3 regions of the Peribacillus sp. FSL H8-0477 genome follow, and region 3 is predicted to be linked to each of the others. Evidence: a T-box and tRNA genes for the amino acid it is inferred to sense, from the RefSeq annotation. Region 3 holds a T-box; the other regions hold tRNA genes.
What was found. The T-box of region 3 lies ahead of tyrS (tyrosine--tRNA ligase). A T-box ahead of a tRNA ligase gene usually reads a tRNA of that ligase, here a tRNA-Tyr.
Positions count from the first base shown of each region.

Region 1: it encodes a tRNA-Tyr, which carries the amino acid that the T-box ahead of tyrS (tyrosine--tRNA ligase) is inferred to sense. The anticodon was not compared.
Region 2: it encodes a tRNA-Tyr, which carries the amino acid that the T-box ahead of tyrS (tyrosine--tRNA ligase) is inferred to sense. The anticodon was not compared.

Region 1 is NZ_JBBODE010000002.1:61,279-65,613, reverse strand. It holds gene sigW (RNA polymerase sigma factor SigW) at 1-113, opposite strand, end outside; gene MHI18_RS12185 (aspartyl-phosphate phosphatase Spo0E family protein) at 284-442, shown strand; gene rocF (arginase) at 497-1,393, opposite strand; tRNA gene MHI18_RS12175 (tRNA-Ala) at 1,517-1,589, opposite strand; tRNA gene MHI18_RS12170 (tRNA-Gly) at 1,616-1,690, opposite strand; tRNA gene MHI18_RS12165 (tRNA-Lys) at 1,698-1,770, opposite strand; tRNA gene MHI18_RS12160 (tRNA-Gln) at 1,862-1,936, opposite strand; tRNA gene MHI18_RS12155 (tRNA-Tyr) at 2,027-2,110, opposite strand; tRNA gene MHI18_RS12150 (tRNA-Thr) at 2,121-2,193, opposite strand; tRNA gene MHI18_RS12145 (tRNA-Val) at 2,211-2,286, opposite strand; tRNA gene MHI18_RS12140 (tRNA-Glu) at 2,299-2,373, opposite strand; tRNA gene MHI18_RS12135 (tRNA-Thr) at 2,410-2,482, opposite strand; tRNA gene MHI18_RS12130 (tRNA-Asn) at 2,484-2,558, opposite strand; rRNA gene rrf (5S ribosomal RNA) at 2,612-2,727, opposite strand; rRNA gene MHI18_RS12120 (23S ribosomal RNA) at 2,848-4,335, opposite strand, start outside.
Region 2 is NZ_JBBODE010000002.1:653,185-657,519, forward strand. It holds rRNA gene MHI18_RS14840 (23S ribosomal RNA) at 1-830, shown strand, start outside; rRNA gene rrf (5S ribosomal RNA) at 952-1,067, shown strand; tRNA gene MHI18_RS14850 (tRNA-Asn) at 1,093-1,167, shown strand; tRNA gene MHI18_RS14855 (tRNA-Ser) at 1,171-1,262, shown strand; tRNA gene MHI18_RS14860 (tRNA-Glu) at 1,272-1,346, shown strand; tRNA gene MHI18_RS14865 (tRNA-Val) at 1,357-1,432, shown strand; tRNA gene MHI18_RS14870 (tRNA-Met) at 1,471-1,544, shown strand; tRNA gene MHI18_RS14875 (tRNA-Asp) at 1,552-1,628, shown strand; tRNA gene MHI18_RS14880 (tRNA-Phe) at 1,639-1,714, shown strand; tRNA gene MHI18_RS14885 (tRNA-Tyr) at 1,757-1,840, shown strand; tRNA gene MHI18_RS14890 (tRNA-Trp) at 1,848-1,921, shown strand; tRNA gene MHI18_RS14895 (tRNA-His) at 1,959-2,034, shown strand; tRNA gene MHI18_RS14900 (tRNA-Gln) at 2,074-2,148, shown strand; tRNA gene MHI18_RS14905 (tRNA-Gly) at 2,152-2,226, shown strand; tRNA gene MHI18_RS14910 (tRNA-Cys) at 2,236-2,309, shown strand; tRNA gene MHI18_RS14915 (tRNA-Leu) at 2,317-2,397, shown strand; gene MHI18_RS14920 (L-lactate permease) at 2,987-4,335, shown strand, end outside.
Region 3 is NZ_JBBODE010000002.1:1,225,333-1,229,667, reverse strand. It holds gene MHI18_RS17705 (nucleoside 2-deoxyribosyltransferase) at 1-325, opposite strand, end outside; gene tyrS (tyrosine--tRNA ligase) at 325-1,581, opposite strand; T-box leader at 1,625-1,848, opposite strand; gene MHI18_RS17695 (EAL domain-containing protein) at 1,900-2,883, opposite strand; gene MHI18_RS17690 (LTA synthase family protein) at 2,957-4,335, opposite strand, start outside.

The DNA of each region.
Region 1 (4,335 bases), 1.2 Mb from region 3:
ATTCTAAAGCACAATTGAAAAACCTTATCCTTATACAATTCAACAATTTCCCCAAACGCATTTTGGTCTCCCTTTAAGACCTGATTAATCCTCTGTTTAATGATGACTTCCATTTTGTGTATTACCCCCGCTCATGCGGCTATACGATACTTACGAATCGCACGCTAAAAGGTTTCAAAAAATAATTACTTTAATTTTATCAAATTTTAACATTTATTGTTTAATTAAATTAATATTGGGTAAATTGTTTAAAAATACAAAACAAAGTGAGGATGTCTTTACTATGATAGCAGAACAGCTGTTAACCAGAATAGAAGAATATAGAGAAAGAATGATTCATTTGGCAGGATATTCCTCAATAAGAGATAATCGAGTAGTAGAGGTCAGCGCAGAACTGGATACTTTAATCATTCAATATATTCATCTAACCAAAAAACAGTAACGAGGAAGTTACTGTTTAATTGTCTTGCATTATGTAAAAGCAGTGTAATCTACTTTACACTAACTTTTCTCCAAACAAAGAACCCATTAAGGCAACAGCAACCGTCGCTGTTTTATTTTTTTCATCTAGGATAGGATTAACTTCTACAAATTCAGCAGAAGTCACAATACCTGACTCTGAAAGCATTTCCATCGCCAGATGACTTTCTCTGTATGTGATTCCTCCCAACACGGGGGTTCCTACTCCTGGAGCATCTATCGGATCTAACGCATCCATATCTACTGATAAATGGACACCGTCTGTTTTATCTTTAAAGAAAGCAATAGTCTCTTCCATTACTGCTGCCATCCCGCGTCTATCAATTTCATGCATCGAAAAAACTTTAATCTCTTTCGAACTTATTAATTCTCTTTCTCCCTCATCTAAAGAACGAGCACCAATAATGACAATATTTTCGGGTTTAATTTTAGGCGAGTATCCATGGATGTTTACAAGCCCATCGTTTCCCAGCCCTATACTAACTGCTAGTGACATCCCATGAATATTACCAGAAGGCGTCGTCTCATCTGTATTTAGATCGCCATGAGCATCAAACCAAATCACACCCAGATTCTCATAGTGTTTTGACGCTCCTGCTAATGTTCCAATGGCAATTGAATGATCCCCACCTAATACAAGAGGAAATGAGTTCTTACCCAGAATAGCATCGACTTTTTCTGCCAGCACCCTGCTCCCGACAGTGACCTCTTTCAAGTTATTCAGCTTTGTTTCTGAAGCAGCCAACTGTTCGGGTCTTCCAATCGTAATGTCTCCTAAATCCTCTACATCAATCCCTAAGCTTCCAAGTTTCTCTACTACCTCGGCATACCTGATTGCACTTGGTCCCATATCTACCCCACGTCTATTTTGACCGAGATCCATAGGCAGACCAATGATTGTTATTTTCTCTATCTTCAATTCCTCAACCCCTTTAAACCATTTTATACCAATATAGGCAGATGGTTCAACAAAACAAAAGGTTGTATAAAGATACAAAAAAAACCTTAAACCAAAGAATGGTTTAAGGTTTTTGTATGGAGCCTAGCGGGATCGAACCGCTGACCTCCTGCGTGCAAGGCAGGCGCTCTCCCAGCTGAGCTAAGGCCCCTCTTGTACAGTAATGTACGATTGAGATGGAGCGGAAGACGGGGTTCGAACCCGCGACCCCAACCTTGGCAAGGTTGTATTCTACCGCTGAACTACTTCCGCATAAAAGTGAGCCATGTAGGATTCGAACCTACGACCCTCTGATTAAAAGTCAGATGCTCTACCAACTGAGCTAATGGCTCATATTAATTAACAAAATAAAAAGTCAGATGTATATGTTTACTATTCAAACGTAAACTCACAACTGAGCACTTGATACTTCATATAATAATATGGCTGGGCTAGCAGGATTTGAACCTACGCATGACGGAGTCAAAGTCCGTTGCCTTACCGCTTGGCTATAGCCCAATATATTGTATACCTGACAAAAAAATAGGTGGTAATCATATATTCCCCTAAATGAGAAAATATATAACTGTCCACTAATTGATTTTATAATGGTGGAGGGGGGCAGATTCGAACTGCCGAACCCTAAGGAGCGGATTTACAGTCCGCCGCGTTTAGCCACTTCGCTACCCCTCCAGAAAAACAGTGCCGGCAAGAGGACTTGAACCCCCAACCTACTGATTACAAGTCAGTTGCTCTACCAGTTGAGCTACACCGGCAAGTGTAAAATAAAACATGGTGGAGGATGACGGGATCGAACCGCCGACCCTCTGCTTGTAAGGCAGATGCTCTCCCAGCTGAGCTAATCCTCCATATATATAAAGTGGTGACCCCTACGGGATTCGAACCCGTGTTACCGCCGTGAAAGGGCGGTGTCTTAACCGCTTGACCAAGGGGCCTAACTAATTTTCATATCAATTCCAAGTAAACTAGTAAGCTCCCAAGCGGATTCGAACCGCTGACCTCTTCCTTACCATGGAAGTGCTCTACCTACTGAGCTATGGAAGCATGGCTCCGCAGGTAGGACTCGAACCTACGACCGTTCGGTTAACAGCCGAATGCTCTACCACTGAGCTACTGCGGAATGGTATAATGTTTCCTAAAACTCTTCGATAGATAAAAATTAAAAGTGAATCTGCCTGGCAATGTCCTACTCTCACAGGGGGAGACCCCCAACTACCATCGGCGCTGAAGAGCTTAACTTCCGTGTTCGGAATGGGAACGGGTGTGGCCTCTTCGCCATCATTACCAGACATTATTCATTTATCAAAGACATTTATTATTATAATATCTTTTTATGGATTTTTCAAGAACAAATTTCTTGTTCTTTCAAAACTAGATAATAGGAAGGTTAATGCACAATATTAAAACGAATGGTTAAGTCCTCGATCGATTAGTATTTGTCAGCTCCACGTGTCACCACGCTTCCACCTCAAACCTATCTACCTGATCATCTTTCAGGGATCTTACTAGCTTACGCTATGGGAAATCTCATCTTGAGGGGGGCTTCATGCTTAGATGCTTTCAGCACTTATCCCGTCCGCACGTAGCTACCCAGCTATGCCTTTGGCAAGACAACTGGTACACCAGCGGTGCGTCCATCCCGGTCCTCTCGTACTAAGGACAGCTCCTCTCAAATTTCCTGCGCCCACGACGGATAGGGACCGAACTGTCTCACGACGTTCTGAACCCAGCTCGCGTACCGCTTTAATGGGCGAACAGCCCAACCCTTGGGACCGACTACAGCCCCAGGATGCGATGAGCCGACATCGAGGTGCCAAACCTCCCCGTCGATGTGGACTCTTGGGGGAGATAAGCCTGTTATCCCCGGGGTAGCTTTTATCCGTTGAGCGATGGCCCTTCCATGCGGAACCACCGGATCACTAAGCCCGACTTTCGTCCCTGCTCGACTTGTAGGTCTCGCAGTCAAGCTCCCTTGTGCCTTTACACTCTACGAATGATTTCCAACCATTCTGAGGGAACCTTTGGGCGCCTCCGTTACTCTTTAGGAGGCGACCGCCCCAGTCAAACTGTCCACCTGACACTGTCTCCCACCCCGATAAGGGGCGCGGGTTAGAATTTCAATACAGCCAGGGTAGTATCCCACCAATGCCTCCACCGAAGCTAGCGCTCCGGTTTCAAAGGCTCCTACCTATCCTGTACAAGCTGTACCAAAATTCAATATCAGGTTACAGTAAAGCTCCACGGGGTCTTTCCGTCCTGTCGCGGGTAACCTGCATCTTCACAGGTACTATAATTTCACCGAGTCTCTCGTTGAGACAGTGCCCAGATCGTTACGCCTTTCGTGCGGGTCGGAACTTACCCGACAAGGAATTTCGCTACCTTAGGACCGTTATAGTTACGGCCGCCGTTTACTGGGGCTTCGGTTCAAAGCTTCGCTTACGCTAACCTCTCCCCTTAACCTTCCAGCACCGGGCAGGCGTCAGCCCCTATACTTCGCCTTGCGGCTTCGCAGAGACCTGTGTTTTTGCTAAACAGTCGCCTGGGCCTATTCACTGCGGCTTTTCCGGGCTATTCACCCTAAAAAGCACCCCTTCTCCCGAAGTTACGGGGTCATTTTGCCGAGTTCCTTAACGAGAGTTCTCTCGCACACCTTAGGATTCTCTCCTCGCCTACCTGTGTCGGTTTGCGGTACGGGCACCCTTTATCTCACTAGAGGCTTTTCTAGGCAGTGTGGAATCAGGAACTTCGGTACTTAATTTCCCTCGCTATCACAGCTCCGCCTTAATGGAAACGGGATTTGCCTCGTTTCCGGCCTAACTGCTTAGACGCGCATATCCAACAGCGCGCTTACCCTATCCTCCTGCGTCCCCCCATCGTTCAAACGATAAATTGGTGGT
Region 2 (4,335 bases), 570 kb from region 3:
GAGCTTTACTGTAACCTGATATTGAATTTTGGTACAGCTTGTACAGGATAGGTAGGAGCCTTTGAAACCGGAGCGCTAGCTTCGGTGGAGGCATTGGTGGGATACTACCCTGGCTGTATTGAAATTCTAACCCGCGCCCCTTATCGGGGTGGGAGACAGTGTCAGGTGGACAGTTTGACTGGGGCGGTCGCCTCCTAAAGAGTAACGGAGGCGCCCAAAGGTTCCCTCAGAATGGTTGGAAATCATTCGTAGAGTGTAAAGGCACAAGGGAGCTTGACTGCGAGACCTACAAGTCGAGCAGGGACGAAAGTCGGGCTTAGTGATCCGGTGGTTCCGCATGGAAGGGCCATCGCTCAACGGATAAAAGCTACCCCGGGGATAACAGGCTTATCTCCCCCAAGAGTCCACATCGACGGGGAGGTTTGGCACCTCGATGTCGGCTCATCGCATCCTGGGGCTGTAGTCGGTCCCAAGGGTTGGGCTGTTCGCCCATTAAAGCGGTACGCGAGCTGGGTTCAGAACGTCGTGAGACAGTTCGGTCCCTATCCGTCGTGGGCGCAGGAAATTTGAGAGGAGCTGTCCTTAGTACGAGAGGACCGGGATGGACGCACCGCTGGTGTACCAGTTGTCTTGCCAAAGGCATAGCTGGGTAGCTACGTGCGGACGGGATAAGTGCTGAAAGCATCTAAGCATGAAGCCCCCCTCAAGATGAGATTTCCCATAGCGTAAGCTAGTAAGATCCCTGAAAGATGATCAGGTAGATAGGTTTGAGGTGGAAGCGTGGTGACACGTGGAGCTGACAAATACTAATCGATCGAGGACTTAACCATTCGTTTTAATTACATGCAAAAAACCTTCTTATTATCTAGTTTTGAAAGAATAAGTAAAATTGTTCTTGAATTTTTAACAAAAAGATATTATAATAATAAATGTCTTTCAAAATGAATAATGTCTGGTAATGATGGCGAAGAGGCCACACCCGTTCCCATTCCGAACACGGAAGTTAAGCTCTTCAGCGCCGATGGTAGTTGGGGGTCTCCCCCTGTGAGAGTAGGACATTGCCAGGCAGATTCATTTAAACCACTATATTATTCCGCAGTAGCTCAGTGGTAGAGCATTCGGCTGTTAACCGAACGGTCGTAGGTTCGAGTCCTACCTGCGGAGCCAAATGGAGAGCTGTCCGAGTGGCCGAAGGAGCACGATTGGAAATCGTGTAGACGGGTAACCCTGTCTCAAGGGTTCAAATCCCTTGCTCTCCGCCATTACTTCACGGCCCCTTGGTCAAGCGGTTAAGACACCGCCCTTTCACGGCGGTAACACGGGTTCGAATCCCGTAGGGGTCACCACATACATATTGGAGGATTAGCTCAGCTGGGAGAGCATCTGCCTTACAAGCAGAGGGTCGGCGGTTCGATCCCGTCATCCTCCACCATATTTTTTAAAAAGTGACGTTAGTAAAATTCCCATTATCGCGGGGTGGAGCAGTTCGGTAGCTCGTCGGGCTCATAACCCGAAGGTCGCAGGTTCAAATCCTGTCCCCGCAATCATAATGGTCCGGTAGTTCAGTTGGTTAGAATGCCTGCCTGTCACGCAGGAGGTCGCGGGTTCGAGTCCCGTCCGGACCGCCATTATTATTATGGCTCAGTAGCTCAGTCGGTAGAGCAAAGGACTGAAAATCCTTGTGTCGGCAGTTCGATTCTGTCCTGAGCCACCATTATAAACTTGATTTCTTAAGTTTACTAGCAGTATTATATATGGAGGGGTAGCGAAGTGGCTAAACGCGGCGGACTGTAAATCCGCTCCTTAGGGTTCGGCAGTTCGAATCTGCCCCCCTCCACCATCTTTACAGGGGCATAGTTTAAAGGTAGAACTGAGGTCTCCAAAACCTCCAGTGTGGGTTCGAGTCCTACTGCCCCTGCCATTTTTAAATTAAATTTAAATACTTTTCTCTTATCATGGCGGTTGTGGCGAAGTGGTTAACGCACCTGATTGTGGTTCAGGCATTCGTGGGTTCGATTCCCATCAGTCGCCCCATTTTTTTTTGAGAAAATATACTTAATATATAGATACTAATGGGCTATAGCCAAGCGGTAAGGCAACGGACTTTGACTCCGTCATGCGTAGGTTCAAATCCTGCTAGCCCAGCCATTAGCGGAAGTAGTTCAGTGGTAGAATACAACCTTGCCAAGGTTGGGGTCGCGGGTTCGAACCCCGTCTTCCGCTCCAATAAATATTGGCGGCATAGCCAAGCGGTAAGGCAGAGGTCTGCAAAACCTTTACCACCGGTTCGATTCCGGTTGCCGCCTCCAATTATTTGCCTGAGTGGTGGAATGGCAGACACGCCGCACTCAAAATGCGGTGCCGTAAGGCGTGCCGGTTCAAGTCCGGCCTCAGGTATTACTAAAAAGACTTCGTATGTCATATACGAAGTCTTTTTTCTGTTTGAATTTTAATGCCATTCATAACGAAATAGGTCTAAACCATTAAAAATAGTCCTAGACGGGAATAAAGCATGTTCAGACGGGATTAGTATTTCCACAGACGGGAATAACTCGTTTGGTGACGGGATTATCGCCATCTCAGACGGGAATAATTCAAAAGCAGCAAGCAAATAGAGAAAACACCCACTCCAAGGCAACGTGTCCACTAAACAGAGATCTCTTCTTTCTAGGCCATTATAAATTTAAAGAATTATTTGATAAAACAAAAAATATATGGAAATCTATTTACAACTTGTATAGAATAGGATAAAAGATTAAAAGTTTTAAGGGTGATAAAGTTAATCTAAGGGGGTGAAGAGAGGCGGGGGCGGGCTTTATAATGAATCAGGGAGAGTCGAGTAAAGCAAATCTTCATTCACAATTGATCGTTGTGTAAAAGCAGGAACAGCCAGGGGTAACTTCAAAAATATTTTGTATTATGATTGTACCTAATTATGTAAGCGTTTACTTGTGACTGTATTCTGTTTTTAAAATGGAGGTATGTTATGACTTTTGTACAAGACGTAACTGCAGTAGGGGGAAGTCTAGGTCTGACTGCGTTAGTTGCTGTTATTCCAATACTATATTTTTTCTGGGCTTTGGCAATTAAAAGAATGAAAGGGTATATAGCAGGTCTGACTACGTTATTGATTGCTTTGATTTTAGCAGTAGCTGCATTTGGAATGCCTGCTCAATTGGCGGTCATGTCAGCTACACATGGTGCAGTATACGGTATAATCCCTATTGGCTGGATTATTATTAGTTCCGTTTTTTTGTATAAACTGACTGTCAAAACAGGACAATTTGATATTATCCGTAATTCAATCATTTCGATTACTGAGGACCGCCGTCTGCAAGCATTATTAGTAGCCTTCTCTTTTGGTGCATTTCTTGAAGGAGCTGCTGGTTTTGGTGCTCCTGTTGCGATATCGGCTGCACTGCTTGTTGGGCTAGGATTTAATCCACTGTATGCTGCAGGATTGTGTTTAATTGCAAATACAGCCCCAGTTGCATTTGGGGCTATCGGCGCACCAATTCTGGCTTTAGAAGGGCCAACGGGAATTCCTGCAATTGAAATTTCAAAAATGGTAGGGCGCCAATTACCGTTTTTATCAATATTTATCCCATTTTATTTAGTTGTTATTATGGCAGGCTTTAAAAAAGCACTAGAAGTAATGCCAGCCATTTTAGTAACGGGTATTACCTTTTCCATAACTCAATTTTTAAGTTCAAACTACCTCGGACCAGAACTTCCAGATATTTTGTCAGCCTTAGTATCTATTCTTGCATTAGGGATATTTCTAAAGTTTTGGAAACCAAAAACTATTTTTCGCTTTTCATCCGAACAAGAATTGGCGTCAACTCTCGCTGTGAATGAAGCAGATGAGGATCAACCACATACAGGCAGACAAGTTCTAAAGGCATGGTCGCCTTTTTTAATTTTAACGGCTATCATTTCCATCTGGGGAATCCCAGTAGTTAAGCAAGCTTTAACGGGACATTATGAGGGCAGCAACCTATTTTTAACTGGACTTAATTCAATAGGACAAGTCTTTACATTTATTCCTAATGTTCCTTTACTGAATAATAAAGTTATAAATGTTGCTGGGGATGCCGTACCGGCATTTTATAAACTTGAGTTTTTAGGAGCTGCTGGAACTGCCGTTCTTATTGCGGCGATTATAACAAAATTTATTTTCCGAATTTCCTGGAAGGATTGGCTGCTTACTTTTACTGAGACATTAAATGAGTTGAAATTCCCAATTATTACGATTGCGTCAGTTGTCGGTTATGCATATGTGACAAATGCTTCAGGCATGAGTACAGCAATGGGGATGGTATTAGCGAAAACAGG
Region 3 (4,335 bases):
GATAAAATGTACTAGTTGAGTCCAGCTCATACACTCGATCCTCAGGAGAGAAAAGATAGACCCTTTTTCTAAGACCAAGAGCCATTCCCATTTCAATATGACTGCCTTTCCCTCCTGGCAGCAGCACGATTAAAAAGTCAGCGTTTCTAACACCTTGCATCTCTTCTTCACCAATCACACTTAATTCTGCTAATGATGAGGCTCGCCCATTTTGTGTCCAATCATAGGACAATTCATATCCTTTTTCAACCAAACGCTGATTTAGATAGTTAACATCCTGTATATTTTGGAAGCTTGAGGCAGTATAAAACCTTATTCTGTCCATTACGTGTTTTGATTCACTTTCAATTCTACAAACTTTCGCTTTCCGACTTGAACAACTAAACCATCTTCTATGATGACCAGAAGGTTATCATCCGCCACCTTTTCCCCATTTAATCGAATACCGCCATTTTTAATCATTCTTCTTGCTTCGCTTTTAGATGTTTGCAGCTTGAGTTCAACCAATAAATCTAAAACCCCTGTCTGAAGGGGTCCTTCCCAGGAAACAGAGGGTATTGTCTCCGGTAGAATTCCCTTTTGAAACACCGACTTAAAAGTTGTTTCTGCCTGTTCAGCAGCATAATGATCATGATACATAGAAACAAGGGTGCGGCCAAGCAGCATTTTCGCATCACGCGGGTGTAAACGGCCATCGCTCAGTGAACGCTCGATTTCGTTAATTTTCTCAACTGGCAGATTCGTTAGCAGCTTAAAGTATTTAACCATTCGTTCATCTGGGATTGACATCGTTTTCCCATACATGTCAGCCGGCGTATCATCAATGCCGATGTAATTAGCCTTAGACTTTGACATTTTTTCGACACCATCCAGTCCTTCAAGCAAGGGCATCGTTATGACTACCTGTTTTTCCTTACCATAATGCTCTTGTAGATGTCGCCCCATTAAAACATTGAAATGCTGATCCGTCCCTCCCAGTTCAATATCGCTTTCAAGTACTACTGAGTCATAACCCTGCATCAGCGGATAAAAGAACTCATGTAAAGATACTGGTTTCCCAGCTGCAAGCCGTTTCTCAAAATCATCCCGTTCAAGCATTCGCGCGACAGTAATTTTTCCCGCTAAACGAACAATATCTTCAAAATTCAACTCCGTGAGCCAACTTGAATTATAGTGAAGCTCTACCTCGTCCATATTCAAAACCTTGCCAAATTGTTTAAAGTACGTTTCTGCATTACGTTTCACTTCCTCGTCCGTAAGCTGCTTTCTTACTTCCGACTTTCCAGTGGGATCACCAATTTTTCCAGTAAAGTCACCAATGATTAATTGAATACGGTGTCCATACGCTTGGAATCTTTGCAGTTTATTTAAAACAACCGTATGCCCCAAATGAACATCAGGAGCAGATGGATCAAGTCCCAACTTAACCTTTAACGGTTTACCAAGTACAATGGACTTGGCAAGTTTTTCTTTAAATTCACCAGCCGGGAGAATCTCCTGTACCCCGCTCGAAAGTTCTTCAAATTGCTTTTCCAGCTCCGCCATTTGATTTTCTGTTAATACTTCCATATAGTTCATCATTCGTCTCTCCCCCATTTTCTCCATAAAAAAACACGCCCCCTAAAAAAGGGACGTGGTTATCTTTTATCTTGCACGCGGTACCACCCTTGTTGAAGAACATTCATTCTTCCGCTCAATCGAATAACGGTTCGTCCGTCCTTTGCTACTATCGTTCACAAAGGAAGCTCAAGGAGGTAATTCACCTAAATCTTTGTACCGATTTACACCAACCACCGGCTCTCTGAAACAGGGAGATTCGCTGCTACTTATTCCTATCATCGCTTTCTATTTTTCTGAATTGTTACAATATTATAACATAATTAGGAAGATGGTCAACTCTTAAGCAGGTAAATTCCCTGGCTTTCCTAAATAATAGCCTTGAGCTAATGAAATCCCTATCTGTTTACAATACTGAAGTTCTTCCTTGCGCTCAATGCCCTCTGCAAGAGTTATAATCCCTAGCTCCTTACATAACGCAACCACTTGTTTTAAAAATTGTTGTTTTTCAATAAGTTGATCACAATAATCAATTTTAGAACGATCTATTTTCACATAATTAGGAGCAAGTTTAATAAGAACATCTAAGGTAGCAAAGCCGCTTCCAAAATCATCTAAAGCCACACCAATTCCTTCTCGTTTATACACTGTAAATATGTTCTTTAAATGATCAATATCGTGAATTTTTTCCGTTTCAACTACTTCAAATACAAGGTCCGCTGGATTAACCTGATAGCGTTTTACAGCTTCAAAAGTATGTCTTAGACAAAATTCCGGATTGTATATCGTTGACGGAAGAAAATTAATAAAGCTTTTTATGCCGCTTGGAACAAAGCCTGCTCGGTTCTTAATCGCGGCCTGTCTAGCTTTTTGGTCAAGCATACTTTGCATACCCGTTTTTTGGGCTGTTTCAAATAATTCTCCTGGTGATATTCTTGCCAGCGGGTCACGTAAAAGTGATTCATATGCAAAAAGCTGGTCATTTTCTAAAGAATAAATAGGTTGAAAAATAGAGTTGAATTCCGTTTCTTGAATGATTGTCATTACTTCATGATGAGTAATTCGATTGGCTAGTTCCAATAGCGAATACACATGATAGGTTTTTTGAATAGATTTTAGAATCGAACCCTTGATTTCAGCAGCATTTGGTAAAGTAAGAATTTCCCTTACAATTGCTTCTAATTCTTCCTTCGAATTATAGGGTAAATAGATACCTTCACTGTCCTCGATCAGCCCGTTAAAACCTTTCAATACAACCTTTCCTTGGATATGCAAAAAACCAGGTGTATAGATTGTAAAATTCACGCCGCATGCACATGGACTCATGGTTACCTTCCCCTTAAACTGTACACAAATAAGTAAAAAATATAACGCTTCTTCACTATTCATTTAATCACATTCAATAGTTAAATCTTAAAAGATCTCCATTAATAATATCGTCTGACAGATTCAATTCTTTACTAACCGTTTCTTGGAAAGGCATACACGCTTCAGCATTCGTTTGTTCACCGCTGCCTTTGTGATAACAGGTGTTATCTTGATAGATATACTTTTCCGTTACAAACCCGCCATCACGAAAAATAACTGGGTGATTCTTAGGTCTAGTAAATAAATCATAGCCGAATGTGATTGCTTTATCTTTTATTCCAAGCAAATGAAGCAACGTCAATTGAATATCTACTTCACCACCTGGACTTGATATGGTCATCCCTTTTTGACCAGGAATATGAATAATAAGCGGAACTTGGCGGTACTCTGTGTGATCGACTGCCCTCTTTTCGCGATCAAGCATATCAGTTAAGGCATCTTCATATTTTTCTGATATACCATAATGGTCACCATATAAAATAAATATTGTGTCTTTGTACATCCCTTTTTTCTTTAATTGCTGAAAGAATTGTTTTATGGCTTCATCTTGATAACGAACGGTCGTCACATACCGGTTCACGACCCCTTCATCTGTATCTGCCAGGTTAATCATCTGATCCTCCTCATTTAACAAAAATGGAAAATGGTTAGTCAGCGTTATAAACTTGGCTAAATACGGCTTAGGCAGACTCTTCAGATAGGGAATCGACTGCTGAAAAAAAGGAATATCTTTGATTCCATAGTTTATAGAGTTTTCAGGGGTCACTGTATAATCACCTTTAGAAAAAAAGCGTTCATAGCCTAAGTTCTTATACATGTTCTCACGATTCCAAAAAGATGGGTCATTCCCATGGAAGACAGCGGAATAATAATTTTCTTCCTTTAATAACTTTTGCATACTAATAAACGTATTCTCTGGCCTTCTTACAAATACGGATCCACCAGACAAGGGATACAGACCAGTATCAACCATAATTTCCGAATCGGACGTTTTTCCTTGCGCAGTTTGATCATATATATGGCTGAAATAATAACTTTCTTTAATTAGATCATTTAAAAAAGGGGTAATTTCTTTCCCATCAATTTTCTGGTTGATAACGAAATCTTGTGTCGACTCCATACTAATAAGAACGACATTTTTCCCTTTTGCTATCCCAAATAAATCAGTTGTTTCCTCATTTTTATTTGAGACGAAATCTTTAATAACTGCCGTATCCGATTGATCGGCCATTGCCCGGCTGATTGGGGGTCGGAAACTAAGAACAATATCATATAAATGATAAGTATATGGACCCAGTTCCTTCACCATCTGCGTTCGGCTGTAGAACGTTTTATTGGATTGTGATTGAAGGAATCCTATACCAATCACAGCAGCTATTAAGAAAATGGCACAACTAGCAAACACCTTCT